2 regions of the Delftia sp. CH05 genome follow, and region 1 is predicted to be linked to the other one. Evidence: riboswitches for the same ligand, from Rfam matches in the RefSeq annotation. Region 1 holds a riboswitch; the other holds the start of a gene.
The links. Region 1 has a riboswitch for S-adenosylhomocysteine ahead of metH (methionine synthase). Riboswitches for the same ligand answer to the same signal wherever they lie in the genome.
Positions count from the first base shown of each region.

Region 2: another riboswitch for S-adenosylhomocysteine. It lies ahead of ahcY (adenosylhomocysteinase); the one in region 1 lies ahead of metH (methionine synthase).

Region 1 is NZ_WUMG01000001.1:321,564-329,359, reverse strand. It holds gene metH (methionine synthase) at 1-1,359, opposite strand, end outside; S-adenosyl-L-homocysteine riboswitch at 1,387-1,513, opposite strand; gene GRX31_RS01445 (FadR/GntR family transcriptional regulator) at 1,791-2,612, shown strand; gene GRX31_RS01440 (transporter substrate-binding domain-containing protein) at 2,609-3,415, shown strand; gene GRX31_RS01435 (amino acid ABC transporter permease) at 3,447-4,175, shown strand; gene GRX31_RS01430 (amino acid ABC transporter permease) at 4,172-4,825, shown strand; gene GRX31_RS01425 (amino acid ABC transporter ATP-binding protein) at 4,812-5,558, shown strand; gene GRX31_RS01420 (FmdB family zinc ribbon protein) at 5,631-5,990, opposite strand; gene fmdA (formamidase) at 6,037-7,266, opposite strand; gene urtE (urea ABC transporter ATP-binding subunit UrtE) at 7,303-7,796, opposite strand, start outside.
Region 2 is NZ_WUMG01000015.1:89,780-97,575, forward strand. It holds gene GRX31_RS14370 (sensor histidine kinase) at 1-1,187, shown strand, start outside; gene GRX31_RS14375 (response regulator) at 1,199-1,933, shown strand; S-adenosyl-L-homocysteine riboswitch at 1,941-2,025, shown strand; gene ahcY (adenosylhomocysteinase) at 2,096-3,526, shown strand; gene GRX31_RS14385 (TlyA family RNA methyltransferase) at 3,701-4,903, shown strand; gene metF (methylenetetrahydrofolate reductase [NAD(P)H]) at 4,926-5,753, shown strand; gene GRX31_RS14395 (septal ring lytic transglycosylase RlpA family protein) at 5,832-6,728, shown strand; gene GRX31_RS14400 (23S rRNA (adenine(2030)-N(6))-methyltransferase RlmJ) at 6,735-7,607, opposite strand.

The DNA.
Region 1 (7,796 bases):
GACCACGGTGACAATGTTCTTGCCGATGTCGTGCACGTCGCCCTTGACGGTGGCGATGACGATCTTGCCCTTGCTGGACACGTCCAGGCCCGCCGCTTCCTGCTGGCGCTTTTCCTCTTCGATGTAGGGCACGAGGTGGGCCACGGCCTGCTTCATCACGCGCGCCGACTTGACCACCTGGGGCAGGAACATCTTGCCGGCGCCGAACAGGTCGCCCACGATGTTCATGCCGTCCATGAGCGGACCTTCGATCACGTGCAGCGGGCGGCCGCCGCCCTGCACCACGATCTGCTGGTAGGCCTCTTCGGTGTCGACGACGATGAAGTCGGTGATGCCGTGCACCAGGGCGTGCGACAGGCGCTCGCCCACGGTCTTCGGGTTCTCGGGCGTGCCGCGCCATTCGAGCTTCTTGCTGTCGTCCTTGGCGGCGCCCTTGGCGGCGTCGGCAATCTCCAGCAGGCGTTCCGCAGCGTCAGGGCGGCGGTTGAGCACCACGTCTTCCACGCGCTCGCGCAGCTCGGGCTCCAGGTCGTCATAGACGCCGACCATGCCGGCGTTGACGATGCCCATGTCCATGCCCGCCGAGATGGCGTGGTAAAGGAACACGGTGTGGATGGCCTCGCGCACGGGGTCGTTGCCGCGGAAGCTGAAGCTCACGTTGGAGACGCCGCCCGAGACCTTGGCGCCGGGCAGGTTCTGCTTGATCCAGCGCACGGCCTCGATGAAGTCCACGGCGTAGTTGTCGTGTTCCTCGATGCCGGTGGCCACGGCGAAGATGTTGGGGTCGAAGACGATGTCCTCGGGCGGGAAGCCCACCTCGTCCACCAGGATGCGGTAGGCGCGCTCGCAGATCTCGATCTTGCGCTGGTAGGTGTCGGCCTGGCCCTTCTCGTCGAAGGCCATGACCACGGCGGCCGCGCCGTAGCGCTTGATCAGCCGGGCCTGGCGCTTGAATTCATCCAGGCCTTCCTTCATGGAGATGGAGTTGACGATGCCCTTGCCCTGCAGGCAGCGCAGGCCGGCCTCGATGACCTCCCACTTGGAGCTGTCCACCATGACCGGCACCTTGGCGATGTCGGGCTCGGAGGCGATGAGGTTCAGGAAGCGCACCATGGCGGCCTTGCTGTCGAGCATGGCCTCGTCCATGTTCACGTCGATGACCTGGGCGCCGTTTTCCACCTGCTGGCGCGCCACGGACAGCGCTTCCTCGTACTGCTCGTTGAGGATCATGCGCGCAAAGGCCTTGGAACCCGTGACGTTGGTGCGCTCGCCCACGTTGACGAACAGCGTGCCCTCGCCGATGGTCACCGGCTCCAGTCCGGACAGCTTCATGGGAGGGGGAGTGAAAGAGGACGACATCAAGCTCACCTGCAAAAACGGCATGGCAACAGGTGAGCGTCGTTGGCACCGTGGGCGCGGTCCGGCCGGGAACCTGCACCTGGCCCAAGCCTGACGCGGCACGCGATCCGGTGTACGGATGGGCGGGTGCCGCGCTGCAACGCTCCTCGGGCCAAAGCCCGGGATTCTACGGCGGCTGGCGGCGGCCTGCAGTGCGGGTTTTACGCCCGCATTCGGGGCAGGCCTGCACAAAGCCATGCGGCACTGCACCAAAGCGCGGCAGCGCGAGCCCCTGGCGCCGCCTTCGGGGCGGATTGTGGATACCCCATCGCCCCGGTTTCTTTGCAGCGCCTGAGGACAACGCTCCTTTTGTTGCATCTGGCACGCAATTCGCTATCTGCTGGGCACGTGGTCTGACCAGTCAGGCCAAAACCCTCCACCCGCGCCAGCCCATGCAAAGCATTCCGATCTCGATGGCCCAGACGCTGCAGCAGCACATCCTGAGCGGCCACTATCCCGGCGGCAGCCAGCTGCCGCCGCAGCGCGAGCTGGCCCGGCAGCTGGGCATCAGCCGCGCTTCGCTGCGCGAGGCGCTGTCCATGCTGGAGGCCCTGGGCCTGGTCGAGATCCAGCCGGGCAAGGGCGTGCGCATCAACGGCCCGCACAGCGGCCGTGCACGCATGCACCGCGCCTATGCCACCCCGGCGCTGGGCACGCTGTCGCCGCGCCAGCTGATCGAGCTGCGCCTGGTGCTGGAGCCGGGCTGGGCCGCGCTGGCGGCCGTGCGCGCCGACGACAGCGGCCTGCGCCAGCTGCAATGGACCCAGTCCCAGCTGGCCCACGCCCTGGACCGCAGCGACCTGCTGGCCGCCGCCGACGCCGATCTGCAGTTCCACCTGCTGCTGGCCCAGCTGTCGGGCAACCCGGGCCTGGTGGCCATGGCGCGCCAGCTGGAGCTGGCCATCAGCCACAGCCTGCGCCTGCCCTTTGCCTGGAGCGGTGCCGACGACCAGCCGGTGCGCGAGCACGACGCCATCGTGCAGGCCGTCTGCGCAGGCGATGCGCCGGGTGCCGCGGGCGCCATGCGCGCCCACCTGCTGTCGGCCGCCAGGCGCAGCGGCATCGATCTCGACACGCCGGACGACGCGGCGGCGCCCGACGCGACGGCACTCGATGCAACGGCGCCCGACGCATCTGCGCCCGATACATCTGCGCCCGACCCTGACCCGCTTTCCTTTCGCCTCATCCCACCTTCCGAAGGAGCTTTCGCATGACTTCCCCCCTGACACCCCGCCGCGCATTCATCCGCACCGCCCTGGCGGCCGCCACCCTGGCCGCTGCCGGCCTGGGCGGCGCCGCCCATGCCGACATGCTGGCCAATATCCAGAAGGCCGGCGTGCTGCGCGTGGCGATTCCGCAGGACTTCCCGCCCTTCGGCTCGCTGGGCACCGACCTGAAGCTGCAGGGCTATGACATCGACATGGCGGCCCTGGTGGCCCAGGAGCTGGGCGTGAAGGTGGAGCTGGTGCCCGTGACCAGCACCAACCGCATCCCCTTCCTGACCACGGGCAAGGCCGACATCGTCATCTCCAGCCTGGGCAAGAACGCCGAGCGCGCCAAGGTGATCGACTTCACCCAGGCCTATGCGCCCTTCCCCAAGAGCGTCTACGGCCCCAAGGACATGAGCATCAAGGCCCCTGCCGACCTGGCCGGCAAGACCGTGGGCGTGACGCGCGGCTCCACCGAGGACCTGGCCCTCACGCAGGTGGCGCCGGCCTCGGCCACCATCAAGCGCTACGAGGACAACAACGCCACCGCGCAAAGCTATCTGACGGGCCAGGTGCAGCTGGTGACGCTGGGCAACATCGTGGCCAACGCCGTCAACGAGCGCACCAGGCTGCGCCAGCTGGACGTGAAGTTCGCGGTCGAGGACACGCCCTGCTACATCGGCGTGGCCAAGGGCGAGCCGGCGCTGCTGCAGAAGGTGGACGCCATCATCACCAAGCTCAAGGCCGACGGCCGCCTGACCAGCCTGTCCCAGCGCTGGATGAAGATGCCGCTGCCCGCCACCCTGTAACCGCTGCGCCCCTGTTCCCGGAAATCCTTCCATGGCCTATCAATTCGACTTCGGCGCCGTGTTCGACTACAGCGGCCTGCTGGCACAGGGCGCAGGCTTCACGCTGGCGCTGACGGCGGCGGGCGCCGTGCTGGGCGGCGCCATCGGCGTGGCCGGCGGGGTCAGCCGCGCCTGGCGCATTGCGCCGCTGCACTGGCTGTTCAAGGTGTACGTGGAGGGCATACGCAACACGCCCTTCCTGGTGCAGCTGATGTTCGTGTTCTTCGGCCTGCCTTCGCTGGGCGTGCAGATCAACGAATGGCAGGCCTGCCTGCTGACCACGGTGATCAACCTGGGCGCCTACATCACCGAGATCGTGCGCGCCGGCATCCAGGAGACGCCGCGCGGCCAGCTGGAAGCCGCTGGCGCGCTGGGCATGGGCCGCTGGGCGGTCTTCCGCCATGTGGTGCTGCGCCCTGCGCTGCAGCGGGTCTGGCCCTCGCTGAGCAGCCAGATCGTGATCGTGATGCTGGGCACCTCGGTGGTCTCGCAGATCGCGGCCCAGGACCTGACGTTTGCGGCCAACTTCATCCAGTCGCGCAACTTCCGTGCGTTCGAGACCTACCTGGTGGTGACGGCGGCGTACTTCGTGCTGGCCCTGGCACTGCGCCAGTTGCTGGCCTGGATAGGCCAGCGCTTCGTGGTGGGCCGCCGCACGCCGCGTGCAGCCAGGCCCGCTGCACCCGCTGCACCTGCAACCACTGCCGGAGACGCCGCATGATTGCCGACATTCCCCTGCTGCCCATCCTGGCCAAGCTGGCCGAGGGCCTGCTGGCCACGCTGGCGCTGTCGCTGCTGGCCTTCGTGCTGGGCGGCGCCACCGGATTGCTGGTGCTGTTCGCCCGCGTGGGCCGCAGCCTGAACCTGCGCCGCCTGGCCAAGGCCTATATCCAGGCCTTCCAGAACACGCCGCTGCTGATGCAGATGTTCATCGTTTTCTTCGGCTCGTCCATGGCCGGCCTGGACATCTCGCCCTGGACGGCGGCCGCCATCGGCCTGACGCTGTACACCAGCGCCTACCTGGCCGAGGTCTGGCGCGGCTGCGTGGAGGCTATCCCCCGCGGCCAGTGGGAAGCCTCGTCCAGCCTGGCCATGGGCTACCTGCAGCAGATGCGCCATGTGGTGCTGCCGCAGGCGCTGCGCCTGTCGATAGCGCCCACGGTCGGCTTCTCGGTGCAGATCATCAAGGGCACGGCCGTGGCCTCGATCATCGGCTTCAGCGAGCTGACCAAGCTCGGCTCCATGCTGGCCAACGCCACCTTCCAGCCCTTCCTCATCTACGGCCTGGTCGCCGCAGGCTACTTCCTGCTGTGCTGGCCCCTGTCCCTCTACGCATCCCATCTGGAGAAGAAACTCTATGCCGCTCGTTGATGTGCGCGCCGTTCACAAGCATTACGGCAACAACCATGTGCTCAAGGGCGTGGACCTGAGCGTGGACAGCGGCCAGGTGGTCGCCATCATCGGCCGCAGCGGCTCGGGCAAGAGCACGCTGCTGCGCTCCATCAACGGGCTGGAGGCCATCCAGTCCGGCCAGATCGTGGTGGACGACGCCGTGCTCAAGGGCTCGGAGGGCAGCGCGCCCTCGCCCGCCCAGTTGCGCGCGCTGCGCCTGAACGTGGGCATGGTCTTCCAGCAGTTCAACCTGTTCCCCCACCTGACGGCGGGCGAGAACGTGGCCCTGTCGCCCACCGTGGTCAAGGGCGTGAAAAAGCCCGAGGCGGCGGCGCTGGCGCGCCAGATGCTGGCCAAGGTCGGCCTGGGCGACAAGTACGACAGCTACCCCGACCAGCTCAGCGGCGGCCAGCAGCAGCGCGTGGCCATTGCACGCGCGCTGGCCATGCAGCCCAAGGTGCTGCTGTGCGACGAGATCACCTCGGCCCTGGACCCGGAGCTGGTCAACGAGGTGCTGGCCGTGGTCAAGCAGCTCGCCGCCGAGGGCATGACGCTGATCATGGTCACGCACGAGATGCGCTTTGCCCGCGACGTGGGCGACCAGCTGGTGTTCATGCACCAGGGCCTGATACACGAAAGCGGCCCGGCCAAGCAGCTGTTCGCCAGCCCGCAGACGCCGGAGCTGGCCGGCTTCATCGGCGCCGTGCACTGAGCGGTACGGCCAGGCAGGACAAAGGCCCGCGTCGCGGGCCTTTTTTGCATCGGTGCGGCGCAGGGGCCGCGGTCAGTGGCTGATCATCCAGGGCCGCTTGGTCGGGAAGGTCTTGGCGCCGTTGGGCGCCGTGACCGTGGAGCCGCGCTTGCTGGCGCCGCTGCAGCAGCCGCAGCCCGAGGGGTGGCGCATGCGCGCGTAGCTGCCCTCGGCCACATCGCGTGAGCGCCTGGGCTCGTGCCGGGCGCGCTCGTTGGTGTCGTGGGCGCGGCGCTGCTCGGGGCTGGTGCAGGCCAGGCGCGGCGCGCTGACGAAGACGCGGGGCGAGGCCGCCTCGCAGATGGGGCAGGGCGCGGGCTCGTTGCGCTGCGAGAGGCTGCGCAGCGCGTCGAAGCCGCCGCATGCGGCGCAGTGGTAGTCATAGGTGGGCATGGGCGGCCTCTGGCGGATGGTGGATGGCGGGTGTCGTATGCCGGGCTTACTTGTCCTGGGCGATGGGCAGGTCCACCCCGCCCGTGATGATCTTCTGTGGTCCCTCGGCCGTGGGATTGATGTCGAAGTCGAAGATCTCCGTGGGCAGCCACAGCGTGGCGCAGGCATTGGGCACGTCCACCACGCCGCTGATGTGGCCCTGCACGGGCGCCGTGCCCAGCAGCGAGTAGGCCTGGGCACCGCTGTAGCCGAATTTCTTCAGGTACTCGATGGCGTTCAGGCAGGCCTGGCGGTAGGCCACGGTCACGTCCAGGTAGTGCTGCTTGCCCTTTTCGTCCACCGAGATGCCTTCGAAGATCAGGTAGTCCTTGTAGTTGGGCGTCATGGGGCTGGGCTTGAAGATGGGGTTCTTGATGCCGTACTTGGCCATGCCGCCCTTGATCAGCGAAACCTTCATGTGCACCCAGCCCGCCATCTCGATGGCGCCGCAGAAGGTGATTTCGCCATCGCCCTGGCTGAAGTGCAGGTCGCCCACGCTCAGGCCCGCGCCGTCCACGTAGACGGGGAAGAACACGCGCGAGCCGCGCGAGAGGTCCTTGATGTCGCAGTTGCCGCCATGCTCGCGCGGCGGCACGGTGCGCGCGCCTTCGGCGGCGGCCTTGTCGCGCGCCTCGCCCTGCATCTGGCCCATGTGGGCGGTGGTGGCGTTGGGCGGGTTGGCCAGGCCGGGGATGCGGTCGGGGTCGGTGGCGATGAGGCCGGTCTCGCGCTCGTTCCAGCTGGCCAGCATCTTGGGGTCGGGCAGGCAGCCGATCAGGCCCGGGTGGATGAGGCCTGCGAAGTTGACGCCGGGGATGTGGCGGCTCTTGGTGAACATGCCGTGGAAGTCCCAGATGGACTTCTGGGCCAGCGGGAAATGCTCGTCCAGGAAGCCGCCGCCATTTTGCTTGGAGAAAAAGCCGTTGAAGCCCCAGAGGCTGTCGTCGCGCGCGCCGATGTCCAGCAGGTCCACCACCAGCAGGTCGCCGGGCTCGGCGCCCTTGACGCCCACGGGGCCGGACAGGAAGTGGACGGTGGACAGGTCCACGTCGCGCACGTCTTCGGCGCTGTCGTCGTTCTTGATGGCGCCGCCGGTCCAGTCATAGGTCTCCAGCTTGAACTCCGCGCCCGGCTCCACCCAGACCGCCATGGGGATGTCGGGATGCCAGCGGTTGTGCACCTGCGGGTTGTCGTAGGGGGACTGGTTGAGATCGACCTTGATCAGGGTTTCGGCCATGGTGTGCTCCTTGCGATGGCAGTGGGAAAAAACGGATCAGACGGAGAGGTAGGACTTGATGCGCTGCTCGTCGGTATCTGCTCTGGCCGTCTCATGGACCAGGCGCCCGCCCTCGATGACGAACAGCCGGTCGGCCACATCCATGGCGAAGGAAAGCACCTGCTCGCTGACCACGATGGTGATGCGGCGCAGCTTGCGGATCTCGTTGAGCGCCTTGGCGATGTCCTTGATGATGGAAGGCTGTATGCCCTCGGTGGGCTCGTCCAGCAGCAGCACCTTGGGGTCGGTGACCAGCGCGCGCGCAATGGCCAGCTGCTGCTGCTGCCCGCCCGAGAGGTTGCCGCCCTTGCGCCGGCGCATGTCCCAGAGCACGGGGAACAGGGCGTAGATGTCGTCGGGCACCTGGCGCGTCTTCGCGTTCTCCAGGCCCGTCTGTATATTCTCTTCCACGGTCAGCGTGGGGAAGATCATGCGGCCCTGGGGCACGTAGGCAATGCCCTTGGCCACGCGCCGGAAGCTCTCGTCCTTCG
Region 2 (7,796 bases), on a different contig from region 1:
AGCTCATGGCGCGGCTGCGCCACGAGGCGCGCGTGGCGGCCGAGCGCGAGCGGCGCGCGGGCGCCCTGGCGCGGCTGGCGCGCGACCTTTCGGGCGCGCTCACGCAGGAGCAGGTGGTGGAGATTGCGCTGAGCACGGTCTCGGGCGTGTTCGACGCCCAGGCCGGGCTGCTGTTGCCCGATGCCGACGAGCGCCTGCGCCCCGCCGGCGGCGGCTCCTGCCCCATGGACGACAGCATTGCGCGCTGGGCCATGGACCACGGCCAGCAGGCCGGCCAGGGCACGGACACGCTGCCGGCCGCGCCGGCCCGCTACGTGCCGCTGGCGGCGCCCGTGCGCATGCGGGGCGTACTGGTGCTGCAGCTGCGTGCGCCCCAGCGCCTGGAGGTGCCCGAGGAGCAGCGCCTGCTGGAGGCCTGTGCCAGCCAGGTGGCGCTGGCGCTGGAGCGTCAGCACTTCGTGGCCGTGGCCCAGCAGACCCAGATCGCCATGGAGGGCGAGCGCATGCGCAACACCTTGCTGTCGGCCGTCTCGCACGACCTGCGCACGCCGCTGACCACCATCCTGGGCGCGGCCGAGGCCGCGCAGCGCCATGTGCCGCCGGGCGGCGCAGCCGACATGCTGGAGCAGGTCCGCATCCAGGCCCAGGCCATGCAGCGACTGGTGGAGAACCTGCTGGACATGGCGCGCCTGCAGCAAGGCGGCGTGCACCTGCAGCGCGAATGGCTGCCGCTGGATGAAGTGGTCGGCAGCGCGCTGCGCCAGATGCGCGCGCGCCTGCACGAGCATCCCGTGAGCACCGACGTGCCCGCCAGCCTGCCGCTGCTGCAGCTCGATCCCGTGCTCATGGAACGCGTGCTGGTCAACCTGCTGGACAACGCCGCCAAGTACACGCCGGCCGGCACGCCGCTGACCATCCACGCACGCGAACAGGACGGCGAGGTGCTTGTGGCCGTGCAGGATGGCGGGCCCGGCCTGCCGCCACACCTGCCCGTGGAGACGCTGTTCGAGCCCTTCACGCGCGGCACGGCCGAGTCCACCGTCTCGGGCATAGGCCTGGGGCTGGCGCTGGTGCGCAGCATTGTCGAGGCCCATGGCGGGCGCATCGAGGCCGCTGCCGCGCGCCCAGGCCCCGGCACCGTGTTCACGCTGCGCTTTCCGGTGCCGGAGCAGCCATTGCTCGATTAGAGTCTTGCGCCATGAGCACGCCCACCAACCGCATCCTGATGATCGAGGACGACCCCGGCATCCGCCGCTTCGTGCGCCTGGTGCTGGAGGACGAGGGCTGGCAGGTCTTCGAGGCCGACAGCGCGCGCCGGGGCCTGATCGAGGCGGCGAGCCGCCAGCCCGATCTGGTCATCCTCGACCTGGGCCTGCCGGATGCCGACGGCAAGCAGGTTCTCACCGAGCTGCGCGGATGGTCCTCCGTGCCCGTGCTCGTGCTTTCCGCGCGCGAGCGCGAGGACGAGAAGGTGGCCGCCCTGGACGCCGGCGCAGACGATTACCTGGTCAAGCCTTTCGGTGTGCCCGAGCTGCTGGCCCGGCTGCGCGTGATGCTGCGCCGCCGCCAGCAACTGGGGGCCGCAGGCGGCGCAGTTGCATCCAGCCAGGTGCACTTCGGCCAGGTGCAGGTGGACCTGGCCACGCATGAGGTGCGGCGTGCGGGCCAGCCGGTGCACCTCACGCCCATCGAATTCCGCCTGCTGGCGGCGCTGATCGCCGCCCAGGGCCGTGTGATGACCCACCGCCAGCTGCTGCTGCAGGTCTGGGGACCCGAATACCTGGGCCGTGCCCATTACCTGCGCGTGCACATGGCCAATCTGCGCCAGAAGATCGAGGACGAGCCGGCCCAGCCGCGCCACCTGGTGACCGAGCTGCAGGTGGGCTACCGGCTTGTGGGGCTGGGCGGTGAGGCATCCCCGGGATCGGTATAATCAGCGCCTCTCCGAGGAGCGTTGCAGCAGGCCCATTCACCAGATGCGGTCTGCGAGGCTCGGAGTCATACCTGCAACGACGCTCGCCCACGCTTTCTGTGCGGTGAGCTTTTTTTCGTCTCCCGCAGAACGTGGTTTTTCATTCATCTTTTGGAGAAAACCATGAACGCTGCTGTTCGTCCCGTTTCCGCCGACACGGCCATCGCTGACATTTCCCTCGCCGCCTGGGGCCGCAAGGAAATCCTGATCGCCGAAACCGAAATGCCCGGCCTGATGGCCACGCGCGAGGAATTCGCCGCGGCACAGCCGCTCAAGGGCGCGCGCATCGCCGGCTCGCTGCACATGACCATCCAGACGGCCGTGCTGATCGAGACGCTCAAGGCCCTGGGCGCCGACGTGCGCTGGGCCTCGTGCAACATCTTCTCGACGCAGGACCATGCCGCCGCCGCCATCGCCGCCACGGGCACGCCCGTGTTCGCCATCAAGGGTGAATCGCTGGCCGACTATTGGGACTACACCCACCGCATCTTTGAGTTCGGCGCCGCCGGTACCGAAGGCGAAGGCCCCAACATGATCCTGGACGACGGCGGCGATGCCACCATGCTGCTGCACCTGGGCATGCGCGCCGAAAAGGACCTGTCCGTGCTGGACAACCCCGCCTCCGAGGAAGAGAAGATCGCCTTCGCCGCCATCCGCGCCAAGCTGGCCCAGGACCCCACCTGGTATACGCGCAAGAGCGCCCACATCATCGGCGTGACCGAAGAGACCACCACCGGCGTGCACCGCCTCAACGAGATGTCGGCCAAGGGCACGCTGAAGTTCCGCGCCATCAACGTCAACGACTCCGTCACCAAGAGCAAGTTCGACAACCTCTACGGCTGCCGCGAATCGCTGGTGGACGGCATCAAGCGCGCCACCGACGTGATGATCGCCGGCAAGGTCGCCGTGGTGGCCGGCTACGGCGACGTGGGCAAGGGCTGCGCCCAGGCGCTGCGCGCGCTGTCGGCCCAGGTCTGGGTCACCGAGATCGATCCCATCAACGCCCTGCAGGCCGCCATGGAAGGCTACAAGGTCGTGACCATGGAGTGGGCGGCAGACAAGGCCGACATCTTCGTGACCACCACCGGCAACCGCGACATCATCCGCCACGAGCACATGGTGGCCATGAAGAACGAAGCCATCGTCTGCAACATCGGCCACTTCGACAACGAGATCGACGTCGCCTCCATCGAGCAGTACCAGTGGGAAGAGATCAAGCCCCAGGTGGACCACATCACCTTCCCTGACGGCAAGAAGATCATCCTGCTGGCCAAGGGCCGCCTGGTGAACCTGGGCTGCGCCACCGGCCACCCCAGCTTCGTGATGAGCGCCTCGTTCGCCAACCAGACCATCGCCCAGATCGAGCTGTTCACCAAGCCCGATGCCTACGAGGTCGGCAAGGTCTACGTGCTGCCCAAGATCCTGGACGAGAAGGTTGCCCGCCTGCACCTGAAGAAGGTCGGCGCCATGCTGACCGAGCTGACGGACGGCCAGGCTGCCTATATCGGCGTGAGCAAGCAGGGTCCCTACAAGCCCGAAACCTACCGCTACTAAGCACCCCCTGAGCGGCTTGCACCGCTTCCCCCTCTCTACTTGCTTCGCAAGGGAGGGGGACGACACCCTCGCGGCGGGGCGGCCCTTGCTCGGTGTCCCTGAGTTGGGCCCTGCCAGTGTGGGGTGCGGCGCCGCTTGGCGTCATTGGTTTAGAGATTTCCTGGGAACGACGCTATGCGCGCAGATGTATTTTTGGTGGAAGCCGGCCATGCGGCCACGCGCTCGCAGGCGCAGCGGCTGATTGCGGGTGGCGTGCAGTGGCGCATGACGCCGTTGACGCCGTGGAAGAAGGTCGCCAAGAACGGTGACGAGATTCCCGCAGGTGCCGAGCTGCAGTTGCTGGACGGGGCCGAGGCCCGGTTCATCTCGCGCGGCGGGCTGAAGCTGGAAGGCGCGCTGGCGGCCACCAAGCTGTCGGTGGACGGCCTGCGCTGCCTGGACGTGGGCCAGAGCACGGGCGGTTTCACCGACTGCCTGCTGCAGGCAGGCGCCGCCCAGGTCATCGGCGTGGACGTGGGCCATGGCCAGCTGCATGACCGGCTGCGCTCGGATGCGCGCGTGATCTGCGTCGAAGGCGTCAATGCCCGCGCGGTGACGGCCGAGGGCCTGCAGGAGGCCTGCGAGGAAGTGCTGTCCGAACGCTGGGAAGAAGATCCCGACGACAACGACACCCAGCCCGTGGCGCCCTATGCCTGGATGCGCAACGGCGGCGTGGTCGACGAGGACTACGACGACAGCGACGACGCCAAGGAAAACGAGATCGAGGCCTTCAAGGCCGAGCGCGCGGCCAAGGGCAAGGCGCGCGATGAGGGCACGGTGGCCACGCAGCGCCGCCGCCGCGCCGAGTTTGCCGACGTGGACATCACGCCGCAGTTCGACTTCGTCACGGGCGATCTGTCCTTCATCTCTCTGACCCTGGTGCTGCCGGCCGTCACGCGCCTGCTCAAGCCGCATGGCCAGCTGCTGATGCTGGTCAAACCGCAGTTCGAGCTGCAGCCGGGCCAGGTCGGCAAGGGCGGCATCGTGCGCGATGCGGCCCTGTTCACCGAGGTGGAGCAGCGCATTCGCACCTGCCTGGGCGAGCTGGGCCTGGAGGTCAAGGGCTGGATGGAGTCGGCCATCGAAGGCGGCGACGGCAACCGCGAATTCTTCGTGCATGCCCAGCAGGCGGCCGTGGTGAAGGAGCCAGAGCAGCCTGAAACGCAGGACGACGACCAGCCCCGCTCGGCCGTGAAGGCCGCTCCTAAGCCGGCCGCGCCTAAGCGCGTGTCCCGCACCGTGCTGCGCGAGCAGCGCAACGAGCGTGTGATCGACACCAGTACCGAGTTCGGCGTGCCCGGTCCGGGCCGCGCCAAGCTGCGCAAACGCAACGAATGAAACACTGAGCAGCGAGTCTTACATGAGCTTTCCGATCAGCTTCGAGTTCTTCCCGACCAAGACGCCCGAGGGCGCGACCAAGCATGTGCAGGTGCGCAAGAATCTCTATGCGCGCAAGCCCCAGTTCTGCTCCGTCACCTATGGCGCGGGCGGCTCCACGCAGACGGGCACCTTCGCCATGGTGCGTGACATCCAGAACGAAGGCGTCAGCGCGGCATCGCATTTCTCCTGCGTGGGCGCCACGCACGACAAGGTGCGCGCCGAACTGCAGGAGCTGAAGGCCATGGGCGTGCGCCGCATCGTCGCGCTGCGCGGCGACCTGCCCAGCGGCTATGGCCTGGGTGGCGAATTCCAGTACGCCAGCGATCTCGTGGAATTCATCCGCCGCGAGTTCGGCGACTGGTTCCACATCGAGGTGGCGGCCTACCCGGAGGTCCATCCGCAGGCGAAATCCCCACAGTCCGATCTGGATGCGTTTGCGGCTAAAGTGCGCGCTGGCGCGGATTCCGCGATCACCCAATATTTCTACAATGCCGACGCCTACTGCCGTTTCGTTGATGCGGCGCGCGGCATGGGGCTTGATGCACCGGTTGTTCCCGGCATCATGCCCATCACCAGCTCTACGCAGCTGATGCGCTTCTCGGACGCCTGCGGCGCCGAGATCCCGCGCTGGATCCGCCTGCGTCTGCAGGCTTACGGAGATGACACGGCGTCCATTCGCGCCTTCGGCCTTGATGTCGTGTCCCGTCTATGCGAGCAGTTGCGCAGCCAGGGCGCTCCCGGGCTGCACTTCTATACGATGAACCAGAGCGTCGCCACGCTGGAAATCTGCGATCGATTGGGCCTTTGAGCGCGCAGCCACTGCGCCGGCCCCGGGCGACCCTCTAGAACTTGGGAACGGTCAGGCGTTCCCTGGAGGTTTTTGCCCATGGATCGTGGTTTTCGACGCCTGCACTGGCGCTGGCTGGCCATGTGCGCCATCACCGCCACCCTGGCTGGCTGCGCGCCGGCTCCCGTGGCACAAAGCGATGCCGAGTCCGGCGCCCTGACCGCAGGTGCGGCGGCAATGGATGAAGGCCAGACGCCAGCGGCCGTGCCCTCGGCCGGCAAGCGCGGTGGCCGCACATCGCGGGCCGCGCAGCCGGCCGGCAAATCCCCGGATGCCAAGCCCTCCGAGTCGGCCTCGCCCGAAGACAGTGCCGAGGCTCCCTCCAATCCCGACTTCGCCCTCGTGCCCTCGCGCGACAGCGACCAGCAAGGCCTGGCCTCCTGGTATGGCCCGGGCCTGCATGGCCGGCTGACCGCCAGCGGCGAGCGTTTCGACAAGGAAGAATTGACGGCCGCGCACCGCAGCTTTGCCTTCGGCAGCCGCGTCTGCGTGCGCAGCGCCGCCACGGGCAAGACAGTGGTGGTGCGCATCAACGACCGCGGGCCGTTTGCGCCTGGCCGCGTGATCGATCTGAGCCAGGCCGCAGCGCAGGAGCTGGGCATGGTCGGCCTGGGCATCAAGCCCGTGGAGCTGTGGCAGCTCGACGATGGTGAGCAGGAGTGCCCCGAAACCCTGGTCACGGCCAGGAAGGCCAAGTCCATCGAGAAGACGCAGCAGGCCAAGGCACAGGCACAGACAACACAGGCACGGACCCGGGTTCAGGCCAAGGCGCCGGTGCGTCCGCGTGTCCAGGCCAAGGCGCCTGCCCCCAGGCCCAATGCACGCACGGCCGTGGCCAGCCGTGCCGTCCCTGCCGCCAAGCCGGTGGCGAAGGCTGCGGCGCCCGCCGCTGCCTCGTCCACCGCAGTGGCCTCTGCGGCCTCGAACGCGCGCTGAACGGGCTCAGCCGCCGGATTCGAGCGTGAAGGCCGCGTTCTCGTCCTGACCGAGCAGCTTGACCAGCTGCGGCATGGCCGGCTTGAGCTGTTCCTTGAGATTGAACGGCGGATTGATCAGGAACATGCCGCTGGCCGGCAGGCCGCCGCGCTCCGAGGTCTTGTTGCTCTTGACCGTGAGCTCCACATGCAGCCAGCTCCTGCCGGCCTTGGTGGTCATGGTCTTCAGGCGGCGCGGCAGATCGTGCGCCTCGGGGCGCGGGATGATCGGATACCAGAACGCATACGTGCCTGTGGCAAAGCGCTTGAGGCTGTCGGCCGCCATGTCCAGCACCTTGGCGTAGTCGCTCTTGAGCTCGTAGCTGGGGTCGCACAGCACCAGGGCTCGGCGCGACGGCGGCGGCAGGAATTTCTTGATGCCCTCGAAGCCGTCCTCGTGCAGCACGGCCACCTGGCGGCCGGCTTCGAGCTGGGCAATGTTGCCGGCCAGCGAGCGCATGTCGGTGGGATGCAGCTCGAAGACCTTGAGCTTGTCGCGCTCCTGCACGCGCAGCAGGGACTGGATGATGAACGGCGAGCCTGGGTAGTTGCGCAGCTGCGCGCCCTGGTTGAAGGAGCGCACCGAGGCGATGTAGGCCTGCAGCACCGGGGCCAGCTCGGACTCCTTGGCCTGGGCCAGGCGCAGGATGCCGTCTGCGGCCTCGCCGCTCTTGTTGGCATAGTCGCCATCCAGACGGTACAGGCCGGCGCCGGCGTGCGTGTCCAGCACCGTAAGGGCGGCCTCCTTCTGGAGGAGGTATTGCAGGGTGGCGATCAGCACGGTGTGCTTGAGCACATCGGCATGGTTGCCTGCATGGAAGGCGTGGCGGTAACTGAACATAGGCGTGATGGTAACCAGCCGCGCTGGCGGGTGGACACCCATGGCGGCTGCAAGGTTGCCCGGCGCTGGCGCCTCGCGGCGAGGGCTGCCGGGGACTTGCGGATCGGGGGGATGGTGCGGTTGCGCCAGTTTTGTATAATGGCGGGCTTCGCAGCGATTTTATGGGTCCCGCGGCGAAGTTTACATCCC